4 regions of the Tepidibacter sp. Z1-5 genome follow, and region 3 is predicted to be linked to each of the others. Evidence: riboswitches for the same ligand, from Rfam matches in the RefSeq annotation. Region 3 holds a riboswitch; each other region holds the start of a gene.
What was found. Region 3 has a riboswitch for S-adenosylmethionine ahead of WJW32_RS01300 (O-acetylhomoserine aminocarboxypropyltransferase/cysteine synthase family protein). Riboswitches for the same ligand answer to the same signal wherever they lie in the genome.

Region 1 (4,640 bases), on a different contig from region 3:
AATACTTATTATCTTATCTCTGTATTTTGCAGCTTTTTCAAACTCAAAATTATTCGAACATAATTCCATATTCATTTGTAGTTCTTTTTTAAGGTTTTCTATTTTACCAGATAGAATCATTATTGTCTCATCTATCATTTCCATATATTCTTCATTACTAATATTTCCAGTACATGGACCTATACACTTTTTAATATGATAATTAAGGCATGGTCTTTGTTTTCTCTGTATAGCTTTTTTTATATCTATACTACAAGTTCTTATAGGATATATATTTTTTATAAGCTCTAAAGTTTCATTAAGAGCAGTTATATTAGTATAAGGTCCAAAATATTTAGCCTTGTCCTTCTTTATCTTTCTAACCTTTAAAACTCTAGGATAATCTTCATTTAATGTTATCTTTATATATGGATAAGTCTTATCATCTCTTAATAAAACATTGTATTTAGGTCTGTATTCTTTTATTAGATTACACTCCAGTATCAATGCCTCAACTTCTGAATCTGTAATTATATATTCAAATTCAGAAATATTTTTGACCATAGACTTTACTTTTAAAGTATGATTTTTTGATACAAAGTACTGTCTTACTCTGTTTTTTAAAGATATAGCCTTTCCTACATATATTACATTTTTATATTTATCCTTCATTATATATACACCTGGTGAGCTAGGTAAATTCTTTAACTGTTCTTTTATGTCAAACATATTTCACCTCTTATGACTTATTATAATTAATTTTTAGAAATTTTAAAACAAAAATTTCGCTCTATGCTATAACTTAACTCATGGTGCTAACAATTTCTACTAACTACCTTGCTTAAAATATATTTTCAATATACATATATTACAAAATTTGATAGTTCCTAAAATCTAAGTTTATGATATAATAATAGTAACTATAATTTTTGTAATATAATAATAGTAACTAAAATTAAGGAGTGTGATTTCTGACATGTCCAACGGTGACAGGTCTGTTCCAACCCGAGTCAAAGACTACTCAGCATGTTTATCAATACTATTAATAATGTATTTTATTTCTAGTTTTTTAATCGGAATAATTTAAAAAAAGTCTACCTATAATTAGGTAGACTTTTTTACTTTATAATAAATTATATTACTTTCAACTTGTATATAACATTGATAAATGAACTAAACTTACAACTATTTTAATCAACAGAGTCGTGAGACTTGTTGGCACCATGAGTCAATGCGTAGCATTAGACGAATTTTTTATCTGCTAACTTACTACTTCATTTGCTTTCTTAGCCTTACTTTCAAGATTTGGATATCCAAATGATATTGCCAATATTCCAAATACAAATATTAGTATAGGATAGTGTAAATACTTTATTATAGCTAAAGGCGATATAGATGCAAGACCTGCTGCTACTAATATCTGTGCTCCATATGGAATTATACCTTGCCAAGCTGCTGCAAATATATCTAATATACTAGCACTTCTTCTTGGGTCTATATCATATTCCATTGCTATATCCTTTGCTATAGGTCCTGCCATAACTATTGCTATAGTATTATTAGCAGTACATATATCTACAATACTCACAATAGCTGCTATTCCAAATTCTGCACCTTTTTTTGTCTTTATTCTACTTCTTATAAATTCTAATATAAACTGTATTCCACCATTGAACTTTATAAGCTCAACAATTCCACCTACTATTATAGCTATCATAGCTAAATCTTCCATTCCAGATATTCCAGTTGCTACAGCCTGTATAAATCCAAATAATCCAAATGATTTATAATAAAGACCTACAACTCCTGCAAATAAAATTCCTCCGCCCAGTATTACAAATACATTAACTCCGAATAGAGCTGCTATTAATACTGATAAGTACGGTAATACCTTAACTATTTCATAAGTATATTCAGTATCTAAGCTAAGCTGATTTCCAGATGTTATAACTCCTAAAATTAGAGCAGTTATAATAGCTGCTGGTAAAGTTATAATAAAGTTTACTTTAAATTTATCTCTCATCTCACAACCTTGAGTTCTAATAGCTGCAATAGTAGTATCCGAAATCATAGATAAATTGTCTCCAAACATTCCTCCACCAACTACTGCACCAAGAGCTAATCCAACTGGTATTGATATCTTTGACGCAACTCCTATAGCAATTGGTGCAAGTGCTACTATAGTTCCCACAGATGTTCCCATTGAAAAAGATATAAAACATGCAATAACGAATAATCCAACAATCAATAAATTTTCAGGTAAAATAGATAAACTTAAATTTACAGTAGCATCTACTCCTCCCATTTCTTTTGCTACATTTCCAAATGCTCCAGCTAATATGAATATAATTGCCATAAGTATAATATTACTTTCTCCTGCACCTTTACAAAATACATCTATCTTAGTAGATATACTCTCTTTTGGATTCATAAATAAAGCAACCGCTGCCGATATTAAAAAAGCTACTATAACAGGCATCTTATAAAAATCATTAGTTATAATTCCTGATCCGATAAAAATAATTAAAAACACTGCCAAAGGCAATAATGCCCAAGGATTTCCTGACTTTTTGTTCATAGTATACACCCCTTCACTAAATTAAATATTATATTTCTAAAGCGATTTAGTGATTACTTTTTTATGCATAAAAAAAGTCTTCCCTAAATCGAGAAGACTCTAATAGCACAACTTAAACTATCATCATCTTCTCATCTCTCAAAGCTATAAGCTTTGTTGGACTTGGCACCTTTTCAAACCGTGTTTGAAGGTTGCCGAGACTTCACAGGGCCATTCCCTCCGTCTCTCTTGATAAGAAGTAAAAATTTATTTAATTTTCTTATTAATTAATAATACAGCCATATTATAGATTTGTCAAGAAATTATTTTCAAGAATTTTCAAGTGCATCTTGAATAGCATCAGTAATTTACTTTGGTACAAACCAAATCTAGTTTCTATTTTAGTATCTGTGGGTTATCAAAATGTTAGATATCACCAACAAATTCTAACGGACTCTGTTGCTCAAGATAATTTCAAATGTAGCTAGTATAATTGGTATAATATTATTGGGTGATAATATGCAGATAGATAGACTATTTAAGATTATATTTATATTATTGAATAAAGGTACAGTTACAGCAAAATATCTTTCGGAACACTTTGAAGTTTCAACAAGAACTATATATAGGGATATAGATAAGTTAAGTTCATCAGGTATCCCCATATACACCAGTAAAGGTAGTGGCGGTGGTATTAGTCTGCTTGAGAATTTTACTTTAAATAAATCTATTGTTTCAGAAAATGAACAAAATGAAATACTATTAGGACTTCAAAGTTTAAAATTAACTAAATCTCCGAATATCGAAAGTCTAATCAATAAATTAAATGCAGTATTTAAAAGTCCCAATAGTTATAACTGGATTGATATAGATTTTTCTCATTGGGGTAGCAAAAAAGATGAACATCAAAAGTTTACCGACATTAAAGCTGGAATAATAAATCATAATATAATTACATTTGAATATATAAGTTCTTATAGTAAGAGAACAATTAGAAGTGTTGAACCATTACGATTAGTTTTCAAATCGAAAACATGGTATTTACAGGGATTCTGTAGGACTAAGCAAGATTTTCGTACATTTAGAATTTCACGTATGAAAAAAATTAAAGTTGTAAATGAAACATTTGAACGAATACCTCCTGATGATTTGTCAATAGGATACGAAACAGTAGATTGTGATTTGATAGTAACACTAAAGCTCAGATTTAACCAGCAGATGGGGTATAGAGTTTATGATGAATTTGATGATGATTATATTATCGAAAATGATGATGGTAGTTTTAATGTAGAAGTATCTTTCCCTGAAAATGAATGGATATATGGATATATAATGTCATTTGGATACTTTGTTGAGGTACTTGAACCTAAACATATTCGAAATATTATAAAAGATAGATTAAACAAATCTATAGAACAATATAACTAATAATTTAAATATGACATACTGTTGTCAGGTAGTATATATTATACTACTAATATACCATATTGAAGGAGGAATAAGGATGAAATATGAATGGAGAAAGCAAGGCAAAGAATTATATTTACCAAAAAATAAACCTGAAGTTATTACGGTGCCAAACTTTAAATTCTTTATGATTGATGGAAAAGGTGATCCTAATAGTGAAGACTTTTCTGAAGCAATTGGGGTATTATATTCCTTATCTTATGCTTTAAAAATGTTACCTAAAAAAGGCATAATACCAGATGGATATTTTGACTATACTGTATTTCCACTTGAAGGTATTTGGGATTTAGAAGAAAAAGCAAGAACATTGGATACGCTAGATAAAAGCAAATTAATTTATACAATTATGATAAGACAGCCGGACTTTGTAACTGATGATTTAGCACAAGAAGTTATTGAAATTGTAAAAAAGAAAAAACCTCATCCCTTACTTGATAAAGTAAGATTTAATAGTTTAGAGGACGGACTTTGTCTTCAAATGCTACATTTAGGTTCTTATAACGATGAACCCGAGAGTTTTTCGATTATGGAAAATTATTGTACACAGAATAATTTAAAGCGAAGTTCCAAAATTCATAGAGAGATTTATATCTCCGATGCTAGAAAAACTCAACCTGATAAACTTAAAACTGTATTA
Region 2 (4,640 bases), on a different contig from region 3:
TTCTCTAACATTTTAATACCCTTCATTTTTGTAAGTACAGTTCTTAAATTTAAAATGGATTTAAATAAATAATATCCTTTACTTTCTTAGTATAGACTTCTTTTACGATAATATAAAAAAATTTCAAAGGAAAAATCTTGAATAAATATAGTGAAGATTTAGAAAAATAAACTATAATAGAATAAAGTGAAACTTAAGAAAGAAGTGATTGGATGATAAGAGAATTTATCAAGTACTACAAACCTCATCGTGCTTTATTTACACTTGATTTTACGTGTGCATTTATAATGTCTTTAATGAACCTTGTATTCCCCGTATTAACGAAAAAAATAATAGATGATTTATTACCAAGTGGGAATATACAAAGAATTATATACTTTGGAATATTGCTTTTAACGCTATATATAGTAAGAGCTATACTTCAGTTCATAGTAGATTATTGGGGGCATACTTTAGGAGTTAGAATAGAGTACGACATGAGAAGAAAACTTTTTAAACATATAAACAAGCTTTCATTTTCTTACTTTGATAACGTAAAGACTGGACAGATAATGTCAAGACTTGTAAACGATTTAAATCAAATATCAGAACTTGCCCATCATGGACCAGAGGATTTATTTATAGCATTCGTTACGCTAGCAGGATCATTCTGTATAATGATTACACTAAATGTGAAAATGACTTTAGTAATATTCTCTATAATGCCTATAATGCTTACATTCACAATTATTAAAAACAGAGAGTTAAAAAAATCATTTAGAGATTTAAGAGTTAAGATCGGAGAGATAAACGCTCAAGCTGAGGATTCTATATCTGGTATAAGAGTTGTAAAAGCTTTTAACAATGAAGAATATGAAGAATATAAATTTGATTTAGGAAATAAAAGCTTTAAAGAAACAAAACAAAAATCATATAAGGTATTAGGACAATTTTTTAGCGGAATAACATTTTTTTCAAACATTATAAATCTTGTCGTACTAATGTATGGATCATATCTTATATACAATAATGAATTTACAATAGGTGATTTAATAGGATTTTTATTATATGTATCTATGTTTTTACAGCCTATACGAAAGATAACTACATTAATCGAAAATTATCAAAGAGGTATGGCAGGTTTTGCAAGATTTATGGAGGTTATGGAAATAAAGACTGAAATTCAAGAAAAGCAAGATGCAATAAATATTGATAAATTAAAAGGTAATATAGAATTTGAAGATGTAGGATTTGGATACAATAACAACAAAAGTATACTTACAGGAATAAATATGAGTGTTAAGTCTGGAGAAACTATAGCAATAGTAGGGCCTTCTGGTGCAGGAAAGACTACACTTTTAAGATTAATACCTAGATTTTATGAGGTAAGTAATGGAGTTATAAAGATAGATTCAGTAAATATAAAGGATATGAAGATAAGGGATTTAAGAAAAAATATAGGAGTTGTAGAGCAGGATGTATTCTTATTTTCAGGTACTATAAAAGAAAATATACTTTATGGAAAGTATGATGCAACAGATGAAGAAATAATAGAAGCTTCTAAAAAAGCTAATGCACATGAGTTTATAATAAATCTTGAAAATGGATACGATACCTATATTGGTCAAAGAGGAGTTAGACTATCTGGAGGTCAAAAACAGAGAATTGCTATAACTAGGATATTCCTTAAAAATCCACCTATCTTAATACTAGATGAGGCTACATCTGCACTTGATACTCAAACAGAAAGAATTATCCAAAAATCTTTATATGATTTATCTAGAAATAGAACGACATTAGTTATAGCTCATAGACTTACTACTATCAAGAATGCAGATAAGATAATAGTTCTTACTAATGATGGAATAACGGAATGTGGAAGTCATGATGAACTTATAGATCGAGAAGGAATTTATAGTGATCTTTATAAGTTACAGTTTGAGGATATATATGAATATTAAAAAGCATTAAATATTCAGAAAAAAGCTTGACATATATTTCAAGATGATATAGTATGTAAAAAAACAAAATAAACTCTTATCAAGAGAGACTAAGGGATCTGGCCCAGTGAAGTCTCGGCAACCGGCACGAATGTGCATCGGTGCTAAATCCAGCAGCTAATTAGCTGAAAGATAAGCTTTCTATGAATTGTAACCTCTTTCAGTCGAAAGAGGTTTTTTTATTTAGGATTCTTATCTCTTTAAACTTAATAAGAGAGGGAGGATTAATATGAAAAAATTAAGGGAAAAAATTAAACGAAAAGAATTTGTAACCACTATAGAGATAGAACCACCAAAGTCTGGTAGTTCAGAATCTGAAATAAATAGGATACAAAAGCTAGCACATTTAATAGATGGAGTTAATATACCAGATAATCCTATGGCTAACATGAGGATGAGTCCTATAGCTTTAGGAAGCATAGTACAAAGTAAGCTTGACATTGAAGCTATATTTCACTTTGCATGTAGGGATAGAAACATTCTATCTATTCAATCAGAATTACTTGGAGCCAATGCTTTAGGGGTTAAAAATATATTAACATTAACAGGAGATAAACCAGAGGTTGGAGATCATAAAAATGCAACTGGGGTATTTGATACTGACTCTATAGGTCTTACTCAAGTTGTATCTAAACTAAACGGTGGATTTGATTTTAGTGGAAATAAATTAGAAGAAAAAACTGATTTTTTCATTGGAGGAGTGGTGAATCCGTGCAGTGATGATTTAGAAAAAGAGATAGATAAGTTTCATCAAAAGATAGAAAGTGGAGTAAACTTTTTTCAAACTCAGCCTGTATTTGATATTGAAAAACTAGAGAAATTCACAAAAAAAATTGAACATATAGACATTCCAATATTATATGGACTTATGCCTTTAAAGTCTATCAAGTTTGCAAGATATCTAAACAACAATGTTACTGGGATTGATGTTCCTAATAAACTTATAGATAGACTTGATAAAGGTGGGAAAAAAGAGACTTTAAATATATTAAAAGAGACATACTTAAATATAAAGGGCATGTCAAAAGGGATTCATATATTTCCTATGAAGGATTATGATTTGACTTTAGAATTATTACAGGGGTGATAGATATGACTAAGATATTAGAAGAATTGTTGGTGTTTGATGGTGCTATGGGAACTATGCTACAGGAAGATGGATTAAAGCCTGGGCATTGTCCTGAACTTATGAATGTAGATTATCCGGACAAGGTAATTAAAATACATGAAAAATATTTAAAGGCAGGGGCAGATGTTATAACTACTAATACATTTGGAGGAAGCAGTGTAAAACTTAAAGAGTATAACCTTGAAGATAGGGTGTATGAGATTAACTCAAAAGCAGTAGAAATAGCTAGAAAAATAGCTGACAAATATAATAAATATGTAGCTGCATCTGTTGGACCTACTGGAAAATTTGTAGAACCTATAGGAAACAATAGTTTTGATGATATATATGAAATATTTAAAGAACAAATAAATGCTTTGGCAAGTAAAAATCCAGACTTTATACTTCTTGAAACATTCAATGATTTAGGAGAGATAAGAGCAGCTCTTTTAGCAGCAAAGGATGTATGTGATATACCGGTTATATGTACACTAACTTATGAAGGAGATAGAACATTAACAGGGGTTAGCCCAGAATCAGCAGCTATAGTATTAGAATCTTTAGGTGCTAGTGCTGTTGGGGTAAACTGCTCGGGAGGACCAGAGGAATTAATAGAAGTTACTAAGAAGATATGTAAAACTACTTCCTTACCTGTTATAGTTCAACCAAATGCAGGTCTTCCTGTTATAAAAGATGGCAGCATATATTATCCACTGAATGGGAAAGCTTTTATACAAAAAATTGAGCCATATTTTGAAATAGGAGTTAACATATTTGGTTCATGCTGTGGATCAACTCCTGAGCATACTAAATTTATAAAAAAAAGAATTAAAGATTTCAAACCTACAAAAAGGAACTTAGAACAAGTATCAATACTTTCAAGTAGAGAAGAGATAGTAAAGATAGGTAAAAACTATATTCCAAAAATAATAGGAGAGAGAATAAATCCTACAGCAAACAAAAAACTAGCTCAAAAAATAAAAGATGGAGATTTTTTAATAGCTCAAGAAGAAGCTCAAATTCAAGTCGAAAATAAAGCACATGTGATAGATGTAAATGTTGGTGTTGATGGAATAGATGAAGCATATGTTATGAAAAATCTCATAAATTTGATTCAAAAGAATGTAAATGCACCTTTATCTATAGATTCCACAGATAAAGATGTTTTAGAGGAAGCTTTAAAAAATTATCATGGAAAAGCTATAGTAAACTCTGTTAATGGAGAAGAAAAAAGTCTTGAATCTATACTTCCTCTAGTCAAAAGATATGGAGCTGGGGTTATAGGTCTTACTCTTGATGAAAATGGCATACCAAATAGTGCAAAAGAAAGGCTTGAAATAGCTAAGAAAATAGTTAATAGATGCATTGACTATAATATACCTAAAAAAGACATATACATAGATCCATTGTGCATAAGTGTATCTACAGATAATAAAGCAGCTATTGAGACTTTAAAGAGTATAAAAATTATAAAGGAAGAATTAGATGTAAACATAGTTTTAGGTGTTAGTAATATATCTTTTGGACTTCCAAGTAGAAGCAAGTTAAATAGC
Region 3 (4,640 bases):
TCTTATTTCATTACTTACAGGCTTCGAATTGTTGATTACCCTTGAAACTGTCGATATAGAAACTCCTGCTCTTTTAGCTACATCCTTTATAGTAATCATTGTATCACTTCCTCTCATACTTTTAATTTTTTCCTTATTTAAAGTTTATATTCTCTATATTTATTAAATATTAATTATATCACTTATTTATATAAAAAACAAAGAGCTAGATTTTAGTCTAGCTCTTTACTTATATTTTTAATATTAATGACAATCAAATTCATTACATGCACAAATTATTAATATTAATATTAAGAATGGGATCCAATCACATATATCTATATCTTCTATACAATCTTGGAATATTAAGAATAAGAAAAATAAAGCTATAATCCACCAACAATCAAAGTCCTTAAAACAACCCATAATCTTACCTCCTTATAATTTTAAAAGATTTTCCTTCTTGATATATACTATGTTTTTAGCTATTGATTTGTTATTATAGTTGATTTAAATATTAGTGACAATCAAATTCGTTACAAGAACAAATTATTAATATCAATATTAAGAATGGGATCCAATCACATATATCAAGATCATCTATACATTCTTGGAATATTAAGAATATGAAAAATAAAGCTATAATCCACCAACAATCAAAATTTTTAAAACAACCCATAATCTTACCTCCTTTTTTATAACTACGATAGCATGTTTATTATGTCAAATGTTTAATTAGCGCCTAGCAGCCGTGATGTCCTCCACAATCGCCATAAGCACATAATATTAATATTAATATTAAGAACGGAATCCAATCACATATATCCAGATCATCTATACAATCTTGGAAGAATATGAATAAAACAAATAAAGCTATAATCCACCAACAATCAAAATCTTTAAAACAACCCATAATCTAACCTCCTTATTTTTTTGAAGGTTATACCTTCTTCTATATACTATGTACTTTGGGTTAATTTGGTTAATGCATATATGTGAAAATTTTGTTTTTGTTTATCAAAATCCGCTTCATGCTAACGCATTAATAATGTCGCCAACGAGTGCTAACAGAATCCGTTGCTCAAAAAAAGAAAAAAAGCTAGTAAAAACTAGCTTTTTAGCATCCAAATCCGCCATCACAACAGCAAAGTAATATGATACCGATTAGTATTATGAATAAGAAGTTATTGTCATCACCACAAAAATCAAAATCGCAACAGCAGAATAATACTAGTAATAATAGTATCCATATAAATCCACAATCGTCATCGTGGCCACAGCCAAATAAATTTCCAAATCCGCCTCTAAATAAATTTCCACTATTTTCACTCATTCTATTACCTCCCATAAATTAATATTAAAGGTTATTTCCTTCTTCTTTATGTTATGAGGTTTCATCTAATTTTGTTACTCTTATAAGAGTTTTTTTTAATTTTTTTTGTATTTCATCTTGGGACAATCTATTGTATGTATTATAATAATTTATATTTTGTTTTAGTTTTTCTTTATTATTGAATCTATTGTTTATAGCTGTTTTTAATTTTTCTAAGGAAACCATTTTATAGTCAATATAGGCTTCAATATATTTATTATTTTCAATACTTGATAGGCCATTTTTTATATTGTCTATTCTTTTTACGTATTCCCCTATATTATTCTGCTTAATACGATTATTATTAAAATCTTCAACTATAAAATTAACCTCTCTTATATATGGATTTATATTTTTAACGTCATTCATTAACTTATTCTGATAGATATTTAAATTCATGCAAAAAAACAGTACGTACAATATAAATATAGCTGTAAATTTTCTCATATATTTCCTCCTTAGTATTACTTTCATTATATTTATATTCATATTTGTACAAGTTATTACAGTTATTTAGCTTAGCTCAAAAAAAATATATTGAAATATTTTTGAACATGTAATAAACTACTATTAAAAATATTAGTTTATTATGTTTTAGGAGGTAAGTAATATGTTTGAAAAAATAAAAGAGATAATAGCAGATCAATTAGGTGTAGATGATATAGATTCTATAACACCATCAACTTCTTTAGTCGCTGATTTAGAAGCTGATTCTCTTGATGCTGTTGAAATAATGATGGCTCTTGAGGATGAATTCGATATTGAAATTCCAGATGAGCAAGCTGAAAATTTCAAAAACATAGGAGATATATGTACTTATATCGAAAATAATAAATAAAAAAGATAAGGGGAATTTCTTCCTCTTATTTTTTTGAATTTTGAAATAAAGTTTATTAAAATGAGCACTATTCAGACTGTTAACAAAATATTGTTAGCAGTCTTTTTTCAAGTTGATTCAATCATAAATATTTTTAAAAAATTTATTTTTTATATTGACATCTTAGAAAATTTCCATTAGAATTGATTTTAAATTAAAAAAATTAAATAATTTTAAGTAACTCTTATCAAGAGTGGCGGAGGGATCAGGCCCTATGAAGCCCAGCAACAGCTAGTATTTACTAGAAATGTGCTAATTCCTGCAGTAATATTACTGAGAGATGAGGGAATAAAGTAGTTATATATAACTATTGTAATCTAACAACCATTTCTCAAAGACTATAGAAATGGTTGTTTTTTTTATTCTTCTCATTTTAAAATTAAAATTTTAAAAGGAGGACTAAAAATGAAAAAAAGTAATTTGAATTTTGAAACACTCTGTGTACAAGGAGGATATAATCCAAAACCAGGAGAACCTAGGATACTACCTATAATACAAAGTACAACATACAAATATGAAGACCCAGATCATGTTGCAGCTTTATTTGACTTAAAGGAAAATGGTCATATGTATTCTAGAATAAGTAATCCAACGGTTGCTGCTTTTGAAGAAAAAATAGCTCTTTTAGAAGGTGGTTCTGGCGCAGTAGCTGTATCATCTGGTCAAAGTGCTACAGCTTTAGCTATTTTAAATATATGTACAAATGGAGATCATATTTTAGCTTCATCTACTTTATACGGCGGTACATTTACTCTTATTTCTTCAACACTTAAAAAATTTGGAATAGAAGTTACATTTATTGATCCTGATTTACCTAAAGAAGCAATATTAAAATATGCAAAAGAAAATACTAAATTAGTTTTTGGTGAAAGCATCGGAAATCCCGGACTTAACATTCTAGATTTTGATAAATTTTCCCAAATAGCTAGAGAAATAAAAGTTCCTTTTATTGTAGATAATACTCTAATTACACCATACCTTTTGAAGCCCCTTGAGCTTGGTGCTAATATAGTAGTTCATTCAGCTACTAAATATATAGATGGTCATGCTTCTAGTGTTGGAGGGGTTATTGTAGATGGTGGAAATTTCGATTGGAGTAGCGGAAAATTCGATGAATTCGTATCACCCGATCCAACCTATAACGGAATTAGTTATGTAGAGAAATTTAATAATCTATCTTATATAACCAAACTTAGAGTTCAACTGCTTAGAGATTTTGGAACTTGTTTAAGTCCTTTCAACTCTTTTCTATTTAATCTTGGAGTTGAAACACTTCACCTTAGAATGCAAAGACATAGTGAAAATGCATTAAAATTGGCTAACTTTTTAGAAAAACACGAAAAGGTAAAATGGGTTAACTATCCTTATCTTAAAAATAGTAAAACTTATGATAATGCAAAAAAATATCTTAAAAAAGGAGCAAGCGGAATTCTAACCTTTGGTATTGAAGGTGGAATTGATGATGCCAAATCTTTTGTGAAGAATTTACAACTTTCTGCACTAGTAATTCATCTTGCAGATACTAGAACTAGTGTACTTCACCCAGCTAGTACAACTCATCGTCAACTAAGTGAGAAAGATCAATTGAATGCAGGCGTTACACCTGATTTGATTAGAGTCTCAGTTGGAATTGAAAGTATAGATGATATAATAAAAGATTTTGATAATGCTTTAAACAATATATAATTCGAGGTGATGTTAATGATTTCAGTAGCTGTTTTAGGAAATGGAGTTGTAGGCTCTGGTGTTTGTGAGCTTATTAATAAAAACAATAATAATATAAAACTATCAAAAATTTTGGTTAAGAATCTAGATAAGCATAAGGATGATAAAAATCATAGTATTATAACAAATAAAATTGAAGATGTTTTTGATGAAAACATAGATATAGTTATAGAGCTAATTGGTGGAATAACCCCAGCTTATGAATATATAAAACAATCTTTAAGAAATAAAAAACACGTTATCACAGCAAACAAAGATTTAATTTCAAGACATGGAGAAGAACTTTTAGAAATTGCTTACGAAAATAATGTAAAACTTTATTTTGAAGCAAGTGTTGGTGGAGGTATACCTATAGTTAAAAATATCAAAAACTACTTAGTAAGTAATGAAATCAAAAGTATAAAAGGCATACTAAACGGAACCACAAATTTCATTTTAACAAAAATGAATAAAGAAAAAACTTCTTACTCTAATGCTTTAAAAACAGCTCAGAATCTTGGATTTGCAGAAGCTGATCCTTCTTCTGATATTAATGGATACGACAGTGCAAGAAAACTTTCGATTCTTTCTACTATAGCTTATGAAAAGAAAGTTTATTGGGAAGATTTTAAGGTTGAAGGAATTTATAATATAACTGAGACGGATATAAAAAAAGCAAATGAGTTAGGAGGAGTTATTAAGCTTTTA
Region 4 (4,640 bases), on a different contig from region 3:
TTCTTGCATTCCTATAACATTAGGAAGTCTTCCGTCTGCTGCAAATAGGATAAGTTTATTATCATAAGTTATACCTAATGCAGACCTTTGGCTTTTACCAGGAACTTTTTGTGTTGGAGGATATAATTGTCCGTCTTTTAATATTAAACTTCCGCCTCCTACTGCAAGGTCTATATTATTTGCATAATCAAGGCTAAATGCAGAATTTAGTTTTAGCTCATCTCCTACACTTAAAGAATTTCTAAGTGTTATACCGTTATTTCCAGCAGCTAATAATACATAACCATTGTCTGGTATTGCAACTGGAGGTTGTCCATATCTTATATCTGTAATGATATTATCTATTACAAGCACTTCGGTAAGGTCGTAGTATGTATCGTTAGCTCCTGGGGAGTTTTTGAAGTATTCATTTGTGTACATTACTATGTTCGCATAATTTTTACTAGGCTTATTTATAGCGGCTATTGGTAGCTGAGTATTTTTTGTTACATCTGATATACTAACATCTGGTTTTATGTAGGTAAAAAATGTGTTTCTATTTTTATCAAATAAGAATGTAGAATATTTATTTGGTTGATAATGAGGGTTTGATAAAACTTTTCCGTTTTTAACCATAGGACCAAGTGAAAATGCCGGATTTGACATACTAAAAAAGTCTGCATTTATAGCCGCCAGTATATCCTCGTTATTTCCATTTGAAGAATCATTTTTTACCATATCGCTAACCTTCTGAGTTTTACTGAATCCATCTTTGTTGAATAATAAATCTAATTTTATATCAGGATTGTCCAAATCTATGCAAACTAGATTTACATTTTGGATACCACTTTCTGTGAAAGAGTATACATTTTTATATGTTACGCCTTTAGCAAGCATCATTTCTTTTTGACTTTCAGTTACCACTGAGTTTGCAAATATATTAGTTGAAGATGAAAGCATAAAAAAACTTGCCAACATAAAGCTTATAAGTTTTTTGTTCATGAAAAATCACTCCTTTATTTATCATATTTAAGGTTTAAACCACAATTGAATTTGTTCTTTATTTTGCATAGCTTTAAGCATTCTCTTTCTAAAATAGGGAACTTTATTTGCGATATCATCTACAATGCTATTTGCAAATTCTCTTTTTGTCTTGCCATCAACAGGGCAAGGGCTTTTGAGAACTGGTAGATTATTATTTTTTACTGATTCTATTATAATGTCCTCTGTTATATATATTAAGGGTCTAATGGTAGTGATATCTATTCTGTCTAGGTATGTAACTGGTTTGAATGTATTAATTCTTCCTTCGTAGAACATACTTAAAAATAGAGTAGATATTCCATCATCAAGGTGATGTCCTAGTGCTATTTTATTTATACCTCTTTTTTTTGCTTCTTCATTTAAAGCTCCTCTTCTCATCTTGGAGCATAATGAACAGGGGTTAGATTCTTTTCTTTCATCGAATACTATTTTAGATATTTCTGTTTTGATTATAGTGTATGGAACATCTATTTCTTTTAAAAATTCTTTAGCAGCATCTAAATTCATATTATCAAATCCAGGGTCTACTGTTATAGCTTCTAGTTCGAATTTATTAGGAGAAAATCTTTGGAATAGCTTAAGTGCGTATATAAGAGCTATACTATCCTTTCCTCCAGAAAATCCTACTGCTATTTTATCGTTATCCTGTATCATGTTGTAATCGTCACAGGCTTGTCTTACTTTCCCGATTATTTTTTTCATTTTGATTCTCCTCTATATGTACTTTCATTCAAGAACTTACCTTATAAAGAATATAATGTAAGTTAAAGTTTTTACTATGTATACAATATTTAAATCCATACAATGAGTTTATATTAAAAATAATAGAAATTCAATTACAATAAGATTAAATTTTAATATATAATAAAGGTATTGAATTTTGTGAATGAGGAGTGACAGTATAAATGATTTCAGAATATATTTATCTAATGATTATATCTATGGTTCCTATAATTGAGCTTAGAGGTGCTATACCTATTGGAATAGTTAAGAACCTTAATCCATTATATGTGTACATAGCATGTGTTATAGGAGCTATAATTCCAGCTCCGTTTTTGATAATGTTTTTTAAGGATTTACTTAAGTGGCTTAAGAAGAACCGATATTTTAAAAAGCTTGGAGATTTCTTAGATAATAAGGTAAATAAGAATAGTGACAAAATAATGAGAAGAAAATTATTGGGCATAATACTATTTGTTGGAATACCTCTTCCGACTACGGGAACATGGACAGCAGCCATGGTTGCCTCTGTTTTCAACATGAGGATTAAAGATGCTGTACTGGGAATTGTTATAGGTAATATATTATCTGGAATAATAGTTTCATTTATTACATTAACTTTTACTTAAATAATGATTGACAAATAAATTTCAAAATAGTATTATGAACTAAGTCAGTTAATTGAATAGAATCTTAATACCTTATTAAGAGAGGTGGAGGGAATAGGCCCGATGAAACCCAGCAACCATCCAGTAATGGAAAATGGTGCTAATTCCTACAAGGCGAAGCTTTGGAAGATGAGGTCTAATTTAAATATAAATTAGTTTCTTCTTTGCGGAAGAAACTTTTTTTATTATAAAAGAATATAATCCAGAAGCTATTAAGTTCTTATCTATAGATTTAATGGCATAGAGTTTTAGAATTTATAGCTTTAGGGCAAAATATATAAATAAAAAATTGGAGGTATTAAAATGGCTAAAAGATTATTTACATCAGAATCAGTTACAGAGGGGCATCCAGATAAAATATGTGACCAAATATCGGATTCAATATTAGATGCATTACTTGAGAAAGATCCTAATTCAAGAGTTGCTTGTGAGACATCAGTTACTACAGGACTTGTTTTAATATCAGGTGAAATATCTACAAATGCTTATGTTGATATTCAAAAAGTTGTTAGAAATAGAATTAAAGAAATAGGTTATGATAGAGCTAAATATGGATTCGATGGAGATACTTGTGCAGTACTTCTTGCTATAGATGAGCAGTCTTCAGATATTGCCATGGGAGTTGATGAAGCACTAGAGAGTAAAGAAGGAAAGATGAAAGATGAAGTTGAAGCAGTAGGAGCAGGAGACCAAGGCATAATGTTTGGATTTGCTTGTGATGAGACAGAAGAATTAATGCCTATGCCTATATCTTTATCTCACAAATTATCAAGAAGATTATCAGAAGTCAGAAAAAATAAAACTTTAGGTTACTTAAGACCAGATGGTAAAACTCAGGTTACAGTTGAGTATGATGGAGATAAGGTTGTAAGAATAGATACTGTTTTAATATCAACTCAACATAGTCCTGATGTGACTAGAGAGCAAATAGAGAAAGACTTAATAGAGCATGTTATAAACCCTGTTATACCAGAAGAATTATTAGTTGATACTAGAATATTAGTTAATCCAACAGGAAGATTCGTTATAGGAGGACCTTGTGGAGATGCAGGTCTTACAGGAAGAAAGATAATAGTAGATACTTATGGTGGATACTCAAGACACGGTGGTGGAGCATTCTCAGGAAAAGATGCTACTAAGGTTGATAGATCAGCAGCTTATGCAGCAAGATATGTTGCTAAGAACATAGTTGCAGCAGGACTTGCTAAAAAATGTGAATTAGAACTAGCTTATGCAATAGGAGTTGCAGAGCCTGTATCTATAATGGTTGAAACATTTGGAACTGGTAAAGTTTCGGAAGAAATACTAGTAGAGCTTGTTAAAAAGCACTTTGACTTAAGACCAGGAGCTATAATAAGAGATTTAGATCTTAAAAAGCCTGTATTCAGACATACAGCAGCTTATGGACACTTCGGAAGAACTGATTTTGACTTTGCTTGGGAGAGAACTGATAAGGCTGAAATACTTAAAAAAGAAGCATTACAATAATATAATTGTTTTATGAAAGAGGCTTGAATAAGCCTCTTTTATTTTTATATGCTTAACCCAAAAATAAGGGTATTAAAATAATTCTTTCTTAGATTATATGTGGGTTATCAAAACTATCTATAAAAATAACGCAAATACAACGATATTTTGAATATAACTAAGCTTTTATCTTATTAACAATCCTAAAATTTACGAACTCCCCTACGGTCAGACACGCAAATTTCTTAACGTATTATTAAACGCTAAAAACTAAGTTATATTAGTCAAAATATCTAAAAATATTTACTAACATTTTTATAGACAGTTTTGAGTATTAATACTTATATCATAAATTCAACCCTACCCCTCTATTAAAATAAAAAAAAATTTTTGCTTAAATACATGAATTTTATTTTGTGTAACATATCTATAAATACAAGATTATAGAATTAAAATTTATGGATAACATGATAAATAAAGAAAGTAAAATATTAAAGCGTGAATTTTTTGATATAATAGTAGTATTATAACTGTTTAGGAGTAGATGCTATGGAGAAAATAAAGGGAATGGTAGTTGAGATTGTATTTAAAAACGATGATAATGGATATACAGTAGCCGCCCTTGAACACTCAAATGATGAAGTTACAATAGTAGGATGTATGCCTACTATAACAGTAGGTGAGACTATTGAACTTGATGGAAAGTGGATAAATCATAAAATGTATGGACCACAGTTTGAAGTGAGTTCATTTATTCCTTGT

Region 1: it holds a riboswitch for S-adenosylmethionine, as region 3 does, so the genes downstream of both, WJW32_RS04400 (Na+/H+ antiporter NhaC family protein) here and WJW32_RS01300 (O-acetylhomoserine aminocarboxypropyltransferase/cysteine synthase family protein) in region 3, are expected to answer to the same signal.
Region 2: it holds a riboswitch for S-adenosylmethionine, as region 3 does, so the genes downstream of both, WJW32_RS06620 (methylenetetrahydrofolate reductase) here and WJW32_RS01300 (O-acetylhomoserine aminocarboxypropyltransferase/cysteine synthase family protein) in region 3, are expected to answer to the same signal.
Region 4: it holds a riboswitch for S-adenosylmethionine, as region 3 does, so the genes downstream of both, metK (methionine adenosyltransferase) here and WJW32_RS01300 (O-acetylhomoserine aminocarboxypropyltransferase/cysteine synthase family protein) in region 3, are expected to answer to the same signal.

The regions. Positions count from the first base shown of each region.
Region 1 is NZ_JBBMMD010000019.1:7,546-12,185, reverse strand. It holds gene uvrC (excinuclease ABC subunit UvrC) at 1-708, opposite strand, end outside; gene WJW32_RS04400 (Na+/H+ antiporter NhaC family protein) at 1,241-2,557, opposite strand; SAM riboswitch class I at 2,686-2,795, opposite strand; gene WJW32_RS04395 (helix-turn-helix transcriptional regulator) at 3,056-3,964, shown strand; gene WJW32_RS04390 (GyrI-like domain-containing protein) at 4,041-4,640, shown strand, end outside.
Region 2 is NZ_JBBMMD010000026.1:15,532-20,171, forward strand. It holds gene WJW32_RS06615 (ABC transporter ATP-binding protein) at 213-1,940, shown strand; SAM riboswitch class I at 2,014-2,118, shown strand; gene WJW32_RS06620 (methylenetetrahydrofolate reductase) at 2,209-3,066, shown strand; gene WJW32_RS06625 (homocysteine S-methyltransferase family protein) at 3,072-4,640, shown strand, end outside.
Region 3 is NZ_JBBMMD010000005.1:7,043-11,682, reverse strand. It holds gene WJW32_RS01335 (LacI family DNA-binding transcriptional regulator) at 1-99, opposite strand, end outside; gene WJW32_RS01330 (hypothetical protein) at 244-405, opposite strand; gene WJW32_RS01325 (hypothetical protein) at 497-658, opposite strand; gene WJW32_RS01320 (hypothetical protein) at 722-892, opposite strand; gene WJW32_RS01315 (hypothetical protein) at 1,097-1,312, opposite strand; gene WJW32_RS01310 (hypothetical protein) at 1,364-1,798, opposite strand; gene acpP (acyl carrier protein) at 1,962-2,189, shown strand; SAM riboswitch class I at 2,410-2,515, shown strand; gene WJW32_RS01300 (O-acetylhomoserine aminocarboxypropyltransferase/cysteine synthase family protein) at 2,634-3,914, shown strand; gene WJW32_RS01295 (homoserine dehydrogenase) at 3,930-4,640, shown strand, end outside.
Region 4 is NZ_JBBMMD010000002.1:29,725-34,364, forward strand. It holds gene WJW32_RS00135 (phosphodiester glycosidase family protein) at 1-981, opposite strand, end outside; gene WJW32_RS00140 (tRNA 2-thiocytidine biosynthesis TtcA family protein) at 1,009-1,725, opposite strand; gene WJW32_RS00145 (COG2426 family protein) at 1,929-2,372, shown strand; SAM riboswitch class I at 2,442-2,547, shown strand; gene metK (methionine adenosyltransferase) at 2,715-3,899, shown strand; gene recD2 (SF1B family DNA helicase RecD2) at 4,428-4,640, shown strand, end outside.